DNA from 2 places in the Trinickia sp. NRRL B-1857 genome. Region 2 is predicted to be linked to the other one. Evidence: riboswitches for the same ligand, from Rfam matches in the RefSeq annotation. Region 2 holds a riboswitch; the other holds the start of a gene.
The links. Region 2 has a riboswitch for thiamine pyrophosphate ahead of thiC (phosphomethylpyrimidine synthase ThiC). Riboswitches for the same ligand answer to the same signal wherever they lie in the genome.

Region 1 (8,047 bases), 2.0 Mb from region 2:
AGTTCCAAGGCCAGCCCGAGCACGTGGTCAACTACTTCTTCTTCGTCGCCGAGGAAGTGCGCGAAATCATGGCGCAACTCGGCATCCGCAAGTTCGAGGATCTCATCGGCCGTTCGGATCTGCTCGATATGAAGAAGGGAGTCGAGCATTGGAAGGCGAAGGGGCTCGATTTCACGAACATTTTCTACCAGCCGAAGGTCGCGAGCGAAGTCGCGCGCAAGCATGTCGAAGAGCAGGACCACGGTCTTGCCCGGGCGCTCGATCACACGCTGATCGAAAAAGCGCGCGCGGCAATCGAAAGCGGCGAGCACGTCTCGTTCATTCAGCCGGTGCGCAACGTGAACCGCAGCGTGGGCGCGATGCTCTCGGGCGTGATCGCGAAGAAGCACGGCCACGACGGGCTGCCCGACGACTCGATCCACATCCAGCTGAAGGGAACGGCGGGCCAGAGCTTCGGCGCATTCCTCGCGCGCGGCGTGACGCTCGATCTCGTCGGCGACGGCAACGACTATGTCGGCAAGGGGCTCTCGGGCGGACGCATCATCATTCGCCCGACGAACGACTTCCGCGGCAAGTCGGAGGAAAACATCATCTGCGGCAATACGGTGATGTACGGGGCGCTCGAAGGCGAAGCGTATCTGCGCGGCGTGGCCGGCGAACGCTTCTGCGTGCGTAACTCGGGGGCGAGCGCCGTCGTCGAGGGTACGGGCGATCACGGCTGCGAGTACATGACGGGCGGTACCGTCGTCGTGCTCGGCGAGACCGGCCGCAACTTCGCCGCGGGCATGTCGGGCGGCGTCGCCTTCATCTACGACGCCGACGGCACGTTCGCGAGCAAGTGCAACAAGGCGATGGTTGCGCTCGAGCCGGTGCTGCAACAGGCCGAGCAGGAACGCACGATCGATCGCGGGCTGTGGCACGCGGGCGAGACCGACGAAGCGTTGCTCAAGGGTCTCGTCGAGCGGCACTTCCAGTTCACCGGTTCGCCGCGCGCGAAAGCGTTGCTCGAGAACTGGGATGCGTCGCGCCGTCAGTTCGTCAAGGTCTTCCCGACCGAGTACAAGCGCGCGCTCGGCGAGCTAGCCGCGAAAAAGGCGGCCAAGGAGGCGATGGCCGCGTGAGCGACCGACGCACTCGATACGGGCGCATTTAGCGTGCGCCCCCAATAAGACCCGAGCGGCCGGCGAAGACGGCCGCGCGCCTCGATCCCGATCGAGCCGAGCGCGCGGCCCTCGCCGGCCCACCCCGATACCGACGATTTTGGAAAGAAGAGCACCCTATGGGCAAGGCAACCGGTTTTCTCGAGTTTGAGCGCCGCCACGAGCAATACGAAGCCCCGCTTGCGCGCGTGAAGCACTACAAGGAGTTCGTGCTCGCACTCTCCGACGACGACGCGAAAGTGCAAGGCGCGCGTTGTATGGATTGCGGCATCCCGTTTTGCAACAACGGCTGCCCCGTCAACAACATCATTCCCGATTTCAACGACCTCGTTTATCACCAAGATTGGCAGCGTGCGATCGAGGTCCTGCATTCGACGAACAACTTCCCCGAATTCACGGGCCGCATTTGCCCCGCGCCGTGCGAGGCGGCTTGTACGCTGGGGATCAACGCGGAGCCGGTCGGCATCAAATCGATCGAGCACGCGATCATCGATAAGGCGTGGAGTCAAGGCTGGGTGCTGCCCCAGCCGCCCAAGAAGAAAACGGGCAAGAAGGTCGCCGTGGTCGGCTCCGGTCCCGCGGGTCTCGCGGCCGCGCAGCAACTTGCGCGCGCCGGTCACGAGGTGACGGTGTTCGAGAAGAACGACCGCGTCGGCGGGCTGTTGCGTTACGGCATCCCCGACTTCAAGCTCGAAAAGTGGCTGATCGATCGCCGCATGCGCCAGATGGAGGCCGAGGGCGTCACGTTCCGCACGAACGTCTTCATCGGTCAGGAACCGCTTGCTGCCCATATCGGCAACACGGCCAAGGAAACGATCACGCCCGAGACGCTCAAGGAGCAATTCGACGCGGTGGTGATCGCGGGCGGCGCCGAGACGCCGCGCGATCTGCCGGTGCCCGGGCGCGATCTGGCCGGCGTGCATTACGCCATGGAGTTCTTGCCGCAACAGAACAAGGTGAATGCCGGCGATAAGCTCGCCGATCAGATGCTTGCGAAGGGCAAGCACGTCATCGTGATCGGCGGCGGCGATACCGGGTCCGATTGCGTGGGGACGTCCAACCGGCACGGCGCCAAGAGCGTGACGCAGTTCGAGCTCTTGCCCCAGCCGCCCGAAGAAGAGAACAAGCCGCTCGTCTGGCCGTACTGGCCGGTCAAGCTGCGGACGTCTTCCTCGCACGAGGAAGGGTGCAGCCGCGATTGGTCGGTCGCGACCAAGCGCTTCGAAGGCAAGAACGGCAAGGTCGAGAAGCTGATCGCGGCGCGCGTCGAATGGAAGGACGGCAAGATGCAGGAAGTACCGGGTTCGGAGTTCGAGATGAAGGCCGACCTCGTGCTGCTGGCGATGGGCTTCACGCAGCCGGCCGCACCGGTGCTCGACGCGTTCCGCGTCGACAAGGATGCGCGCGGCAACGTGCGGGCATCGACGGAAGGCGAGCGCGCCTATTACACGTCGGTCGACAAGGTGTTCGCGGCGGGCGATATGCGCCGCGGCCAATCGCTTGTCGTTTGGGCGATCCGAGAAGGCCGTCAATGCGCACGCACCGTCGATGCGTACTTGATGGGTAGCTCGGAGTTGCCGCGCTGATCGTATGATGGAGCGCGAGGCCGTCGATGACGATTGGCATCGCTGCTTCATCGCGCTCGTGCCCGATGCGGCCACGCGCGATGCGCTGGCCGCGTTGCCGATCGGCGCAGGCGCGCGGCGTGTGCCGCTCGATCAGCTCCATATGACGTTGGCGTTTCTCGGCAGCGTCGCGCCGAAACAGGGCGCAGCGCTCGCCCGCGACTTAAGTTCGGTCGTGGCGCCGCTGCCGCGACAGCGTGCCGAACCGAGCGAGTATTGGCCTAACGCCGCGCATCCGCGGCTCGTCGTCGTGCCGTTCGGCGCCGAGAACGGGTTGGCCGGCTTCGAGGCGCGCGTACGCGAACTCCTCGCCGGGCTCGGTTTGCCGGTCGACACCCATCGCCCTTTTCGTCCTCACATCACGCTTGCCCGTTTCGCGCGCTCGGTCCGGCCGGCGCGCGAAAGCGTCGTCGGCGGCGCCATGCTCGAGGCCACTCCCCGTTTCGACACGCTCACGCTCTACTCGAGCACGCTCGCTCGGCACGGCGCGCGCTATCGCTCGCTTGCCTGCGCGGCCGTGCCGCCGGCCTGAAGCGCGGCACGGTCTTTCCATTGCGGTGCATGGCACTCTCGAGCCGCGCGGCCCGGATGGCGTGTTCCCTAGGCGGCTGCGCGCTCGTCCGCTCGCGAGATGTCGAGCACATGCTCGTGCATCGCGGCCACCGATTCGCGGTGAGCGACGCTCACGAGCGCCGTGTTCGGCAGACGATCGGCCAGCAACCGATAGATGTGCGATTCGTTGCCCGGATCGAGGGCGCTCGTCGCTTCGTCGAGGAATAGCAGGTCGGGCTTGTGCAGCAGCACGCGCGCGGCGGCCAATCGCTGTTGCTCGCCCGGCGAGAGCACGCGCGTCCAATGCGCCGATTCGGCCAGACGCTGGACGTAGCCCTCGAGCCGGCATGCGCGCAACGCGTCCGCACAGGCTTCGTCGGTAAACGTATCGGCCGGCGATGGGTAAGTGAGGGCCGCCTTGAGCGTGCCGATCGGCAGATAGCTTTGCTGAGGGACGAACATCGTGCGGGCGCCGACGGGCGCATCGATCGCGCCGTCGCCGAACGGCCACAAGCCGGCGAACGCGCGCAGCAGCGTGCTCTTGCCCGCGCCCGACGCGCCGCGTATGAGCCAGCGCGATCCCGGTTTGACGGTGATGTCGGGGATCGAGGCGAGGGGGGTACCGTTGGGTAGCGCCAAGCGCAAGCCGCGCGTCGTCAGCGTTTCCGCATCGACGTAATGTAAGTTGAGGCCGCCGTGCTCGGTGGCCGGCGATACCGATTCGCGCAGATGCGTGCTGTGGATTACGCGGCTGAATTCGCGCAGACGGTTGACCGTAGCGCGCCATTCGACGAGCGACGAGTAATTGTTGATGAACCAGGAGAATGAGCCGCTGACGGTGCCGAACGCATCGGCGATCTGCATCAATACGCCGAACGTGAAGGCGCCGGCGAAATAGCGCGGAGAGGCCACGAGCGTCGGAAAGATGATCGCCGCCTGGCCGTAAAAGATCGATGCGAAATTCAGGCGGCGGGTGTACTTCATCACGCGCCACCAGTTATCGCGAATCCGCGCGAAGACGCCGAGCGCATTGCCTTCTTCGGTCCGCATACCGTCGTACAGTGCGATCTGCTCGGCATTTTCGCGCAGGCGGATCAGCCCGAAACGGAAATCGGCCTCGACGCGCTGTTGCTGGTAGGTGATCGAAACGAGCGGGTGGCCCACCTTGTGAATCAGGTACGAGCCGCCGATCGCGTAGATCGCCGCCGCCCAGACCATGTAGCCCGGAATGTTCCAGGTCGATCCGCCAAGGTGGAGCGTCAGGGGACCGGCGATGCGCCATAGGATCAGGATGAACGAGAACAGCGTGACGACCGTCGATAGGATGCCGAGCGAGAGTGCGAGCGTGTTCGAGGCGAACGATTGCAGATCGTCGGTAATCCGTTGGTCGGGGTTGTCGGCCAGCCGGTCGCGTTCGATGCGATAAAAGGCGCGTTCGCCGAGCCACTCGCGCAAGAACCGGTTCGTCAGCCACTGGCGCCAGCGAAACTCGAGCATCTGCCGTAGATAGACGCGGTAGACGGCCAGCGAGACGAATACGAAGGCCACAACCGTGAACAAAATGATCTGACGCCAGAACTGCGGGACGTCCTTGGATACGAGCGCGTTGTTGAATGTCGCCGACCACTGGTTGAACCAGACGTTGATCCCGACGATGATCAGATTGATCGCGACGATCGACAGCAGCAGGCCCCAGGCCGCTTTCCAATCCTCCGATACCCAGTACGGCTTGATGAGTCCCCAGGCCGTGGCGGACACCGGGGTTGCGGACGAATCTTCACGCTCGGGGACGGGAGTGAGGGACGCAGTCATATGTATTCCGAACGGTGTTTCCGAATCAGTTGCGCGGCTTCACGGCGCTCGCTTTGCCTCTTGCAATGCCACGCGGGGCGTATCGCCGCGGATTGTTGCGCCGGCCTCTTAAACGAGACTTAACGGGCGCAGCCGGCATCGGCCTGCGCGCAAACGAGCAGACCGTATGCCGGGGCGGCTTCGCATGCCGCGCCGGCCATTGTGCCAGAGCGCGCCGAGGCGATCTTTACCGCGCGGCCGAAGCCGTGAAAAAAAGGGAGCGTTCATGCGGCTGCGTCACTGTGTCCGGTTTGCTGGGGCTTAGGCTTTTATGGTCTAATTGCCCACGACGAAACAGGGGTGCTTTGCGCGTTTCAGGTGGTGAGTGCGGCAGGTTTGCCGTACGTGCGCGAGGCTGAGAGAGACCCTTCGCACCCGATCCGGATAATACCGGCGCGGGAAGTTTCGGGAACGCTTTGCGTGGGACGCCGCTTGCCGGCCGTCCATCCCCGCCGGGCCGCGTCCGCTTTGCGTGAGCGCTGCGCCCGGCCGGCCCCACCGGCCGGTTTCGTCCTGATGTACGCGCGTTTTGCGCCGTACGCAAAGGATGATCCGATGATCGCTCAATCTTCAGTCGTTTCGGCGGGCACGTTGCCCGATTTCGCCGTGCTCGGCGGCGGCCTATGCGGCCGGCTCGTCGCTTGGCAACTCGCCGGCGCGGGCCACAGCGTGGCGCTCTACGAGCGCGGTGACGCGGCCGGCTCGTCTTCCGCGGCCTGGGTTGCGGCTGCCATGCTCGCTCCGCTCGCCGAAGCGGCCGTCGCCGAACCGCTCATCGTCGAGTTGGGCGCCGCTTCGCTCGAAGCGTGGCCTCAGATCATTGCCCAACTGCCCAAACCCGTTTTCTTCCAACGCAACGGCACGCTCGTCGTTTGGCACCATGGCGATCGCGCGGAGGCCTCGCTGTTCGAGCGGCGCGTGCGCGCCAACGCCCCAGCCGCGCTGCTGGCCGATGGCGGCCTCGAACGTATCGACGGCGCGGCGCTCTCGGCCGCCGAGCCGGCGCTGGCCGGACGCTTCGCGACCGGTTGGCTGATGCCGCGCGAGGGGCAACTCGACAACCGCCAAGTGTTGCGGGCGCTTGCGGCCGGCCTTGCCGAGCGGGGCGTGGCGACGCATTGGATGACCGCCGTCGCCGACGATGCGCGTCCGCGCGCCCGTGTGACGATCGACTGCCGCGGACTTGGCGCCAAACCGGTCCTGCCTTCGCTGCGCGGCATTCGCGGCGAGGTGGCGCGCGTGAAGGCGCCCGGCATCGGGCTTACGCGTCCCGTGCGGCTGCTTCATCCGCGCTATCCGATCTATTTGGCGCCGAAAGAGGACGACGTGTATGTCGTGGGCGCGACGGAAATCGAGGGCGAGGATATGTCCCCCGTCAGCGTGCGTTCGGCGCTCGAATTGCTGAGTGCCGCGTTTGCCGTTCATCCCGGGTTCGGCGAAGCGCGGATCCTCGAGCTGGGCACGCAGTGCCGTCCGACGCTGCCCGACCATCGCCCCTCCATTTCGTGGGACGGCGCGCAAACGCTAACCGTGAATGGGTTGTACCGTCATGGTTATATGATTGCGCCCGAAGTTTCGCGCTGCGCCGCGGACCTCGCTTGCGCACTGCTCACGGGGCAGGTGGCGGATATCGACGCTTTCGGCGCCCTGCGCGATGCCTCCCGGTGGGGGCCGATGCTCCATTGCCCCGAGCCGCACGCGCCTCATGCACCGGTCGTCGGCGCGTGAAGAAACGATCTCCGACTCGCTAATCGTATTGCTGATCATGGATATACAAGTGAACCAAGTACCGCTGTCGCTGCCCGAGCGCTCGACGCTCGCCGACGCCTTGTCGCTGTTCGGCGCGCGCCCGCCGTTCGCCGTCGCGGTGAACGGCGAGTTCGTCGCGCGCGGTCAACACGCGGCGCGCGCCTTGCAAGCGGGCGACAAGATCGACGTCGTCCAACCCGTGGCAGGCGGTTGAGCGCTGCCGCTATCTCGGGCCGGCGGGCGCTCGTCTTGCTCGCCCTATCGCGCGAACGCTTCGAACCGACGCTTCGGCGATGCAAGCCGCTCGACGCCCCCGAGCCCTTCGAGTCATTTCGCCTCCGAGCCTTTCAGGACACCCGATGAACTCCGCTTCCGAACCCGTCTCCCGCGCCGCCGACGCGCTCACGCTGTACGGCGCCACTTTCGCGAGCCGCGTGCTGCTCGGTACGTCGCGCTATCCCTCGTTGCAGTCGCTGGCCGACTCGATCGATGCCGCCCGCCCCGGGATGGTGACCGTCGCGCTGCGCCGGCAGATGAATGCGCAGACGGCCGAAGCGGGTTTCTTCGATTTGCTCAAGGCGCGAGGCGTGCCGCTGCTGCCTAATACGGCAGGCTGCCAGAGCGTAGCCGAAGCGGTGACGACGGCGCACATGGCCCGCGAAATCTTCGAAACGGATTGGATCAAGCTCGAGCTGATCGGCGACGACTATACGTTGCAGCCCGATCCGATCGGCCTTACCGAGGCCGCCGAGCGGCTCGTGAAGGACGGTTTCAAGGTCCTGCCGTATTGCACCGAGGATCTCGTCATCGGGCGCAGACTGCTCGATGCCGGCTGCGAGGCGTTGATGCCGTGGGGCGCGCCGATCGGCACGGGCAAAGGCGTGGTGAACCCCTATGGCTTGCGCGTGCTGCGCGAGCGCCTGCCCGACGTGCCGCTGATCGTCGATGCGGGGCTCGGCGTGCCGTCTCACGCCTGTCAGGTCATGGAGTGGGGATTCGACGGGGTACTGCTGAACACCGCGGTTTCGCAGGCGACGCATCCCCCTGTGATGGCGCGTGCTTTCGCGATGGCCGTCGAAGCCGGCCGCGATGCGTACGTGGCCGGGCCGA
Region 2 (8,047 bases):
CGCTGCATCAGTACGCCCCCGAAACGGGCGTCGTCACGCATCACGCTTATGTCGACGAAGGCGAAGGCCCGTTTCCGTTCTACGAAACGGACGGCACGCTGATCGACTAATCGATGAATCACGCCAGCCGTGCCGACGACGCCGGCCCCTACTCGCGTGCACTATTGCTGCTACTCGCGACGATCGCGGGCGTCTCGGTCGCCAACATCTACTACAACCAGCCTCTGCTCGATCGCTTTCGCGAGACGTTTTCGCTTGACGCCTCATGGGTGGGCGCCGTGCCGGCAGCGACGCAACTCGGTTACGCCGCCGGCATGTTCTTTCTCGCGCCGCTCGGCGATCGGTTCAACCGCAAAAAGCTGATCCTGCTGCAAACAGCGGGGCTTGCGCTCGCGTTGACGGCGGCGGCCGCCGCGCCGTCGCTCGCCGTGCTCGCCACGACGAGTTTGGCCATCGGCGTGCTTTCGACGATCGCTCAGCAAGCGGTGCCTTTCGCCGCGGAACTCGCGCCTCCGGCGCAGCGCGGTCACGCGGTCGGCACCGTGATGAGCGGATTGTTGCTCGGCATCTTGCTCGCACGGACGGCAGCCGGTTTCATCGCACAGTACTTCGGATGGCGAACGGTATTTTGCGCGTCGGTCGGCGCGCTCGCGCTACTCGCACTCGTCGTGATTGCACGCTTGCCCAATAGCCGCCCCACCTCGAACTTGCCCTATGGCAAGCTGCTCGGGTCGATGTGGCATCTCGCGCTCGAGCTGCGCGGACTGCGTGACGCCTCGATCACCGGTGCAGCGCTATTCGCGGCATTCAGCGCGTTCTGGTCGGTCCTCACGCTGCTGCTCGCAGGCGCGCCGTTTCATCTCGGGCCACAGGCCGCAGGCCTGTTCGGCATTGTCGGCGCAGCCGGTGCGCTCGCCGCGCCCATCGCGGGGCGTTTCTCCGATAAGCGGGGGCCGCACGCGGTCATCACGCTCTCGATCGGGCTCGTCGCGCTCGCCTTCGTCATTTTTGCGTTTTCTTCGGCAAGCATCGCCGGTCTCGTGGTTGGGGTCGTCGTGCTGGATATCGGCGTGCAAGCCGCTCAGATTTCAAATCAATCGCGTATCTACGCGCTCAAGCCGGAGGCGCGCAGCCGCGTCAATACCGTGTTCATGGTTTGCTATTTCATCGGAGGAGCGAGCGGATCGGCCGTCGGGGCCTATGCGTGGCGCGCATTCGGGTGGACGGGCGTTTGCGCCGCGGGCGTTCTCTTCGCCTGCCTGGCTGCGGCTCGACATCTGACGGCACCGGCCGCAACGGCGGGCGCACCGCACTAGCGTGCGGTCCGGACGGGAAGGCGCGCACTCGTCGCCCCCTCCCGCCACCCTCGCTTCATATTTGGCCGCACGCCGGCGTTACTGCCCCGTCAGCGCGTTGGTCAATTCGAGCGCAGGCTGCGACGTGTTCCCGCCTTGAGCCACCAGCAAGTGAATCTGACCCGGTTGCAACGTGCTGGCCACGCCGCCCGCCGGAACCGTCGAGATGAGCCAGTCGGCGTTGTTCGCTAGACTAAATTGAGCAGACTCGTAGATCGGCGTCGATGTCCCAGCCACGGTCACAATCGCCATATAGGCGCCGCCGGAAAGATAGAGCGAGTCCTGGCCGCTAGCCGGCACGGCGTTGCCGTACGAGACACCGGCCATGGTCGGACTGACGCCCGACACGCTCGTCGTCCCGGGCGGCACGATGTACACGTCGACGTCGGTAGCATTAGGCGAAGCGTTGAACGAACGCACGCGTGCATCGTTAGACAGCAAGCCTTTGTCGAAAGGGTCGTCGATCAAACCGATACCGTAGCCGTTGCTTGCCGCGATGCTGGGCAGTGCGATGACGGTATATTCGTGGCCGTTCGAAACATTCGCGAATGTCCCGCTAGCCAGCGCGGCGCTCGCGGCCGTTCCCGTCAAGCCGTAGCTCACTTGCGTGCTACCCGTGCCGATGTTCGCGAAATTCGTCACACCTTTATATGGAACGTTTGTCTGTCCCGATAGCGTCGAGCCGTTGACGAACAAATCGAGATTCGGAGCCGCAGCGCCGTTGGGCGCAATCGGTACCGCATTCACGAAATGCACCTCGGGATTTTGCAATCCCACTTCCTTGCCGACGTCGTTCGAGCTGCCGCCGCAACCCGCGAACAACGCCGCGACGCACGCAGCAGCAACCAAACTACGAACCGTCTTCATGTACCACCTCCGAAATTTACAGCTTGGCAGACCATGCCAAGCGTCAATCGAGTACCTCCGAATCGCGGCTTGCGCGTTCGTGGCCTTTTAGGGAGCAAACCCTATGCCGTCCAATTGACTCTGATTCGACTACGCCGGGCCGCGCGCGCAGCACCGTGCGGCAAGCCCAGCCACGCGATTAGAGCCACGCCTCCAGCGTCGAAAGCACCGCGGCGCGCTATCGTTCGCACGCATCCACTTTTACGAATCTGCCCATGCCTTATCCACATTTGCTGTCCGAGTTGGATCTCGGCTTCACGAAGCTCAAGAACCGAGTCGTCATGGGCTCGATGCATACAGGCTTGGAAGATCGGTTTTGGCATTACCCGGCCCTCGCCGAGTACTATCGCGAGCGCGCCAAGGGCGGTGTCGGCCTCATCATTACGGGCGGCATTTCACCGAATCGGGAAGGCTGGCTGCTTCCGTTCGGCGGCACGCTAAATTCGGTATTGGATCTGCACAATCACCGGAAACTCACGCGGGCCGTGCACGAGGAAGGCGGCAAGATCGCCATGCAAATCTTGCACGCGGGCCGCTACGGCTATCACCCTTTCGTCGTCAGCGCATCCGCCATCCGCTCGCCGATCTCTAAGTTCGCGCCGCGCGCCCTCACGCCAGCCGGGATCGAGCGCACCGTGCGCGCCTATGCGCGCACTGCAAAGCTCGCGCAGCGCGCCGGCTACGACGGCGTCGAAATCATGGGCAGCGAAGGCTATTTGCTGAACCAGTTCTTGTGCCGCCGCACGAATCATCGGACCGATAGCTACGGGGGCAGCATCGAAAACCGGATGCGCTTGGCGCTCGACGTCGTGCGGCGCATCCGGGCGGCGTGCGGCGAGCATTTCATCGTCATCTATCGGCTTTCGTTGATCGATCTCGTCGATGGCGGGAACACGTGGGACGAGACCGTACAAGTCGCACGCGGGCTCGAAGCGGCCGGCGTGACGCTGATCAATACCGGGATCGGTTGGCACGAAGCACGCGTGCCGACGATCGTGACGTCGGTGCCGCGCGCCGCCTTCGCGCCGCTGACGGCTCGCTTGCGCGAAGCCGTGCGCGTGCCCGTCATCGCCTCGAACCGAATCAACACGCCCGAGCTCGCGGAATCGCTGATCGCGCAAGGCAATGCAGATCTCGTGTCGATGGCGCGCCCGTTATTGGCCGATCCGCAGTTCGTCCTCAAGGCAAGCGAGAACCGCGCCGACGAAATCAATACCTGCATCGCTTGCAATCAGGCATGTCTGGACCATACGTTCCGCAACGAGCGCGCGAGCTGCCTCGTTAATCCGCGCGCTGCGCACGAAACCGAACTCGTCTACCGCCCTACCGCGCGGGCACGCTCGCTCGCTGTCGTCGGCGCAGGGCCGGCAGGCTTATCGGCTGCGTGCGTGGCGGCGGCGCGCGGTCACCGCGTGACGCTGTTCGATGCGAGCGAAACGATCGGCGGACAGTTCAATCTCGCGCGCCGCATTCCCGGAAAAGAGGAATTCGCCGAAACGCTGCGTTACTTCGGCAGCCAATTGCGCAAGCACGGCGTCGACGTTCGGCTCGGCACGCGCGTGGACGCGGCGCTACTCGCCGGCTCGCCCTATGACGAAGTCATCGTGGCGACCGGCATCGTGCCGCGACGCCCCGCGATCCCCGGCATCGACTCCGCCAATGTGCTGTCGTACGTCGACGTGCTGCGCGGCGCGCCGGTCGGCCGCACGGTCGCCGTCATCGGCGCGGGCGGGATCGGCTTCGATGTCAGCGAGTTCCTCTTGCATCGCACCGGCGATCCGCTGCCGCAACCGCGTGACGCCTGGTGCGCAGAATGGAACGTCGATCTGAGCGTCACCGAGCCCGGCGGCCTTGCGCAAACGCGGCACGAGCAAGCGCCCGAACGCCAAATCTGGCTCTTGCAGCGCAAGAAAGGCAAGCTCGGCGCGGGCCTCGGAAAGACGTCGGGATGGGTTCACCGCGCGACGCTCGTGCGGCAAGGCGTGAAGATGCTCGATGGCGTCGCCTACCTCGAGATCGCGCCGCGCGGACTGAAAATCGAGCGCGACGGCGCGGAGCAATGGCTCGACGTGGAGACGATCGTCGTGTGTGCCGGGCAAGAATCGCTGCGCGAACTCGTGCCGGCCTCGCAGGACGCCGGCGGTCCCCGCTTTCATGTCATCGGCGGCGCCTCGGTTGCCAGCGAGCTCGACGCGGAGCGCGCCATTCGCGAGGGCGCACAATTGGCCGCGACACTGTGAAGGCGAGCGCCTGCGGCGCTAATACCGACGTTTGCTAGTTCGCGCGTCGCCGGTCGAACCAAAACGAAAGCGCAACGCTGGCGAGAATGACGATCGTCGATAGCCACGTTGCACCGGTGACGGGCTCGCCCAGCGTGAGCGCCCCGAGCCCCACGGCCACGATCGGATTGACGTACATGCAGCTGCTGGCGACGATTGGGCTCGTGTGCCGGATCAAAAAGCCGTAGGCGACATACGCGGCCATCGTCGCGACGAACATCAAGTACAAGAACGCGAACAGCGGACCGAAGCCGAGCGAGGCGACGCGCTCGCCGCCCGCCACGGCGATCAGCGTCGATATCGCACCGCCCAGCCCGATTTGCAGCGCGGTGGAAATAAATAAATCGGTCGGCAGCGCGAGCCGGCTCGCGAGATGCGCGCCGGCAGCCCAAAACAAGGCGGCGCATAGGATGACGATCGTGCCGCTCGTCGACGAACTCGACGTGTCCCCTCGGTTCAGTATGAAGATACCGAGCAACCCGAGCGCGACGGCCACCCACTCCCCTTTGGCGATAGGCCGGCCGGCGATCGCCGAAATGATCGTGGCGAACAGCGGGACGGTCGCCACCATCACCGCCGCCGTGCCCGTGCCGACGCTACGCATGCCGAATGCGAGCAATCCGCTGGAAAAGCCGACGAGCATCGTCCCCACAATGCCGGCGTTGCGCGTTTCCATGAGCGTGGGCCAAACGAATGGGCGCCGGGTGGCGAGGGCAAACAAGCCGATGCCCGCGATCAGGTTGCGCAGCCCCGACAACAAGAGCGGCGGAAACGATTCGAGCGCGACGTGCACGGCCAGATAGGCCGAGCCCCACGCCAGATAGACAATGGCGAGCGCAAGGGCGATTCGTCCGCCATGCGTACGCGGCAACCGCAAGCGCGAGACGATCTCGTGCTGCACGGCGCGGGCGAAACGGGCTAGGCGGGGCGGCATTTCAGTCGACGGCCTTCGGGAACGGACGCGAGCGCAACGGGATTTCGCGCAAACGTCGTCATTATGCAACGGTCTTCCCCGAAAAGCGGGTCGCCATGGGGCCGAGGGGATGCGCGCAGGGGCGCCGCCGGTTTCGCGTAGCAACGAGCGTGCGCGGGAAGCCCTCGCGCTGCCCGCCGAAGATCCCGGTTGCCGGTTGCCAAAGCCGGGCCGCCCGGTGTATCTTCTGCGGTGCTAACGCGGGGGTCCTGCGTCGTGCCGTCGCACTCGGTACGCGCGGGTGAGAAATACCCTTTGAACCTGATCTGGATAATGCCAGCGCAGGGAAGCGTAGAAGCTTCGCGGCTTCTCACGCCTTTCTCTCATCCGCTCGACCTTCCTGTCGTCTCCTGCATTAGCGCCCTAAGTCAGGAGATTCGCATGAGTGCCAACCCGAAGTTCATTTCGTCCGAAGCGCGCGTCGATGCAGCCGCCGTCGCCCCGTTGCCGAATTCCCAAAAGATTTACGTGACGGGCTCGCGCCCAGATATCCGCGTGCCGATGCGGGAAATCACGCAAGCCGATACGCCGACCGGTTTCGGCGGCGAGAAGAACCCGCCGATCTACGTCTACGACACCTCGGGGCCCTACACCGACCCGCAAGCGCAAATCGACATCCGTTCGGGCCTGCCCGCGCTGCGTCAGCGCTGGATCGAGGAACGTGCCGACACGGAGCCGCTGTCGGGTCTCACAAGCCAATACGGGCGCGAGCGCGCCGCCGATCCGGCCACGGCCTCGCTGCGCTTCCCGGGCTTGCACCGCACGCCGCGCCGCGCGAAGGCAGGCAGCAACGTCACGCAGATGCACTACGCGCGCCGCGGCATCATCACGCCGGAAATGGAGTTCATCGCGATCCGCGAGAACCAGCGCCGCGCCGAGTACATCGAAAGCCTGCGCGCGAGCGGCCCGAACGGCGCCAAGCTCGCACAGATGATGGGCCGCCAGCATCCGGGCCAAGCCTTCGGCGCAGCCGCATTCGGGGCGAACGCCTTGCAGGAAATCACGCCCGAGTTCGTGCGCGAAGAAGTGGCGCGCGGCCGCGCGATCATTCCGGCGAACATCAACCACCCCGAAAGCGAACCGATGATCATCGGCCGCAACTTCCTCGTGAAGATCAACGCGAATATCGGCAACTCGGCCGTGACGTCGTCGATCGGCGAGGAAGTCGACAAAATGACCTGGTCCATCCGCTGGGGCGGCGACACGGTCATGGATTTGTCGACGGGCAAGCACATCCACGAAACGCGCGAATGGATCATCCGCAATAGCCCGGTGCCGATCGGAACGGTGCCGATCTATCAAGCGCTCGAGAAGGTGAACGGCAAGGCCGAAGACCTGACCTGGGAAATCTTCCGCGACACGCTGATCGAGCAGGCCGAACAAGGCGTCGATTACTTCACGATCCACGCGGGCGTGCTGCTGCGCTACGTGCCGCTGACGGCCAACCGCATGACGGGCATCGTCTCGCGCGGCGGCTCGATCATGGCCAAATGGTGTCTCGCGCATCACAAGGAAAGCTTCCTGTACGAGCACTTCGAGGAAATCTGCGAAATCATGAAGGCCTACGACGTGAGCTTCTCGCTCGGCGACGGCCTGCGTCCCGGCTCGATTTACGATGCCAACGACGAAGCGCAGCTCGGCGAGTTGAAAACGCTCGGCGAACTCACGCAGATCGCGTGGAAGCACGACGTGCAGGTCATGATCGAGGGCCCCGGCCACGTGCCGATGCAGCTCATCAAGGAAAACATGGACTTGCAGTTGGAATGGTGCGACGAGGCGCCCTTCTACACGCTCGGACCGCTGACGACCGACATCGCCCCCGGCTACGACCACATCACCTCGGGCATCGGCGCCGCGATGATCGGCTGGTTCGGCACGGCCATGCTCTGCTACGTGACGCCGAAGGAACACCTTGGGCTGCCGAACAAGGACGACGTCAAGGAAGGCATCATCACCTACAAGCTCGCGGCGCACGCGGCCGACCTGGCCAAGGGGCACCCGGGCGCGCAGGTGCGCGACAACGCGCTGTCGAAGGCTCGCTTCGAATTCCGCTGGGAAGATCAGTTCAATCTCGGTCTCGACCCGGACAAGGCACGCGAATTCCACGACGAAACGCTGCCGAAGGATTCGGCGAAAGTCGCGCACTTCTGCTCGATGTGCGGTCCGCATTTCTGCTCGATGAAGATCACGCAGGACGTACGCGATTTCGCCGCAGCACAAGGCGTCTCCGACGAAGCCGCCCTCGCGAAGGGCATGGAGGAGAAGGCGGTCGAGTTCGTGAAGAGCGGCGCTCAGATCTATACGCGGCAATGACCTAACGCCGCAATACGAAGACGGGCGGCGCACCTCGCGGCGCGCTCGCCTTTGACGACTCGCATGAGGGGCGCTTTTGCGCCCCTTTTTCATTGTGCGCTCGGCGAACGTTCGGGCGGTCCGTCTGCCATCAAATCCTGCCAACGATCTTCCGATTCTTGCCGTTTCATCTCGCGCTGAAATATCCGCCTAGAAGCCGGTGATACCATGCATTTCACTTA

Region 1: it holds a riboswitch for thiamine pyrophosphate, as region 2 does, so the genes downstream of both, AB1286_RS13900 (FAD-dependent oxidoreductase) here and thiC (phosphomethylpyrimidine synthase ThiC) in region 2, are expected to answer to the same signal.

What each region holds. Positions count from the first base shown of each region.
Region 1 is NZ_JBFLUK010000001.1:3,110,831-3,118,877, forward strand. It holds gene AB1286_RS13880 (glutamate synthase-related protein) at 1-1,121, shown strand, start outside; gene AB1286_RS13885 (glutamate synthase subunit beta) at 1,280-2,746, shown strand; gene thpR (RNA 2',3'-cyclic phosphodiesterase) at 2,751-3,317, shown strand; gene AB1286_RS13895 (ABC transporter ATP-binding protein/permease) at 3,386-5,149, opposite strand; TPP riboswitch at 5,475-5,607, shown strand; gene AB1286_RS13900 (FAD-dependent oxidoreductase) at 5,744-6,916, shown strand; gene thiS (sulfur carrier protein ThiS) at 6,954-7,151, shown strand; gene AB1286_RS13910 (thiazole synthase) at 7,297-8,047, shown strand, end outside.
Region 2 is NZ_JBFLUK010000001.1:1,091,874-1,099,920, forward strand. It holds gene AB1286_RS04765 (phosphodiesterase) at 1-110, shown strand, start outside; gene AB1286_RS04770 (MFS transporter) at 114-1,316, shown strand; gene AB1286_RS04775 (DUF4397 domain-containing protein) at 1,395-2,222, opposite strand; gene AB1286_RS04780 (FAD-dependent oxidoreductase) at 2,477-4,501, shown strand; gene AB1286_RS04785 (EamA family transporter) at 4,536-5,474, opposite strand; TPP riboswitch at 5,706-5,819, shown strand; gene thiC (phosphomethylpyrimidine synthase ThiC) at 5,895-7,826, shown strand.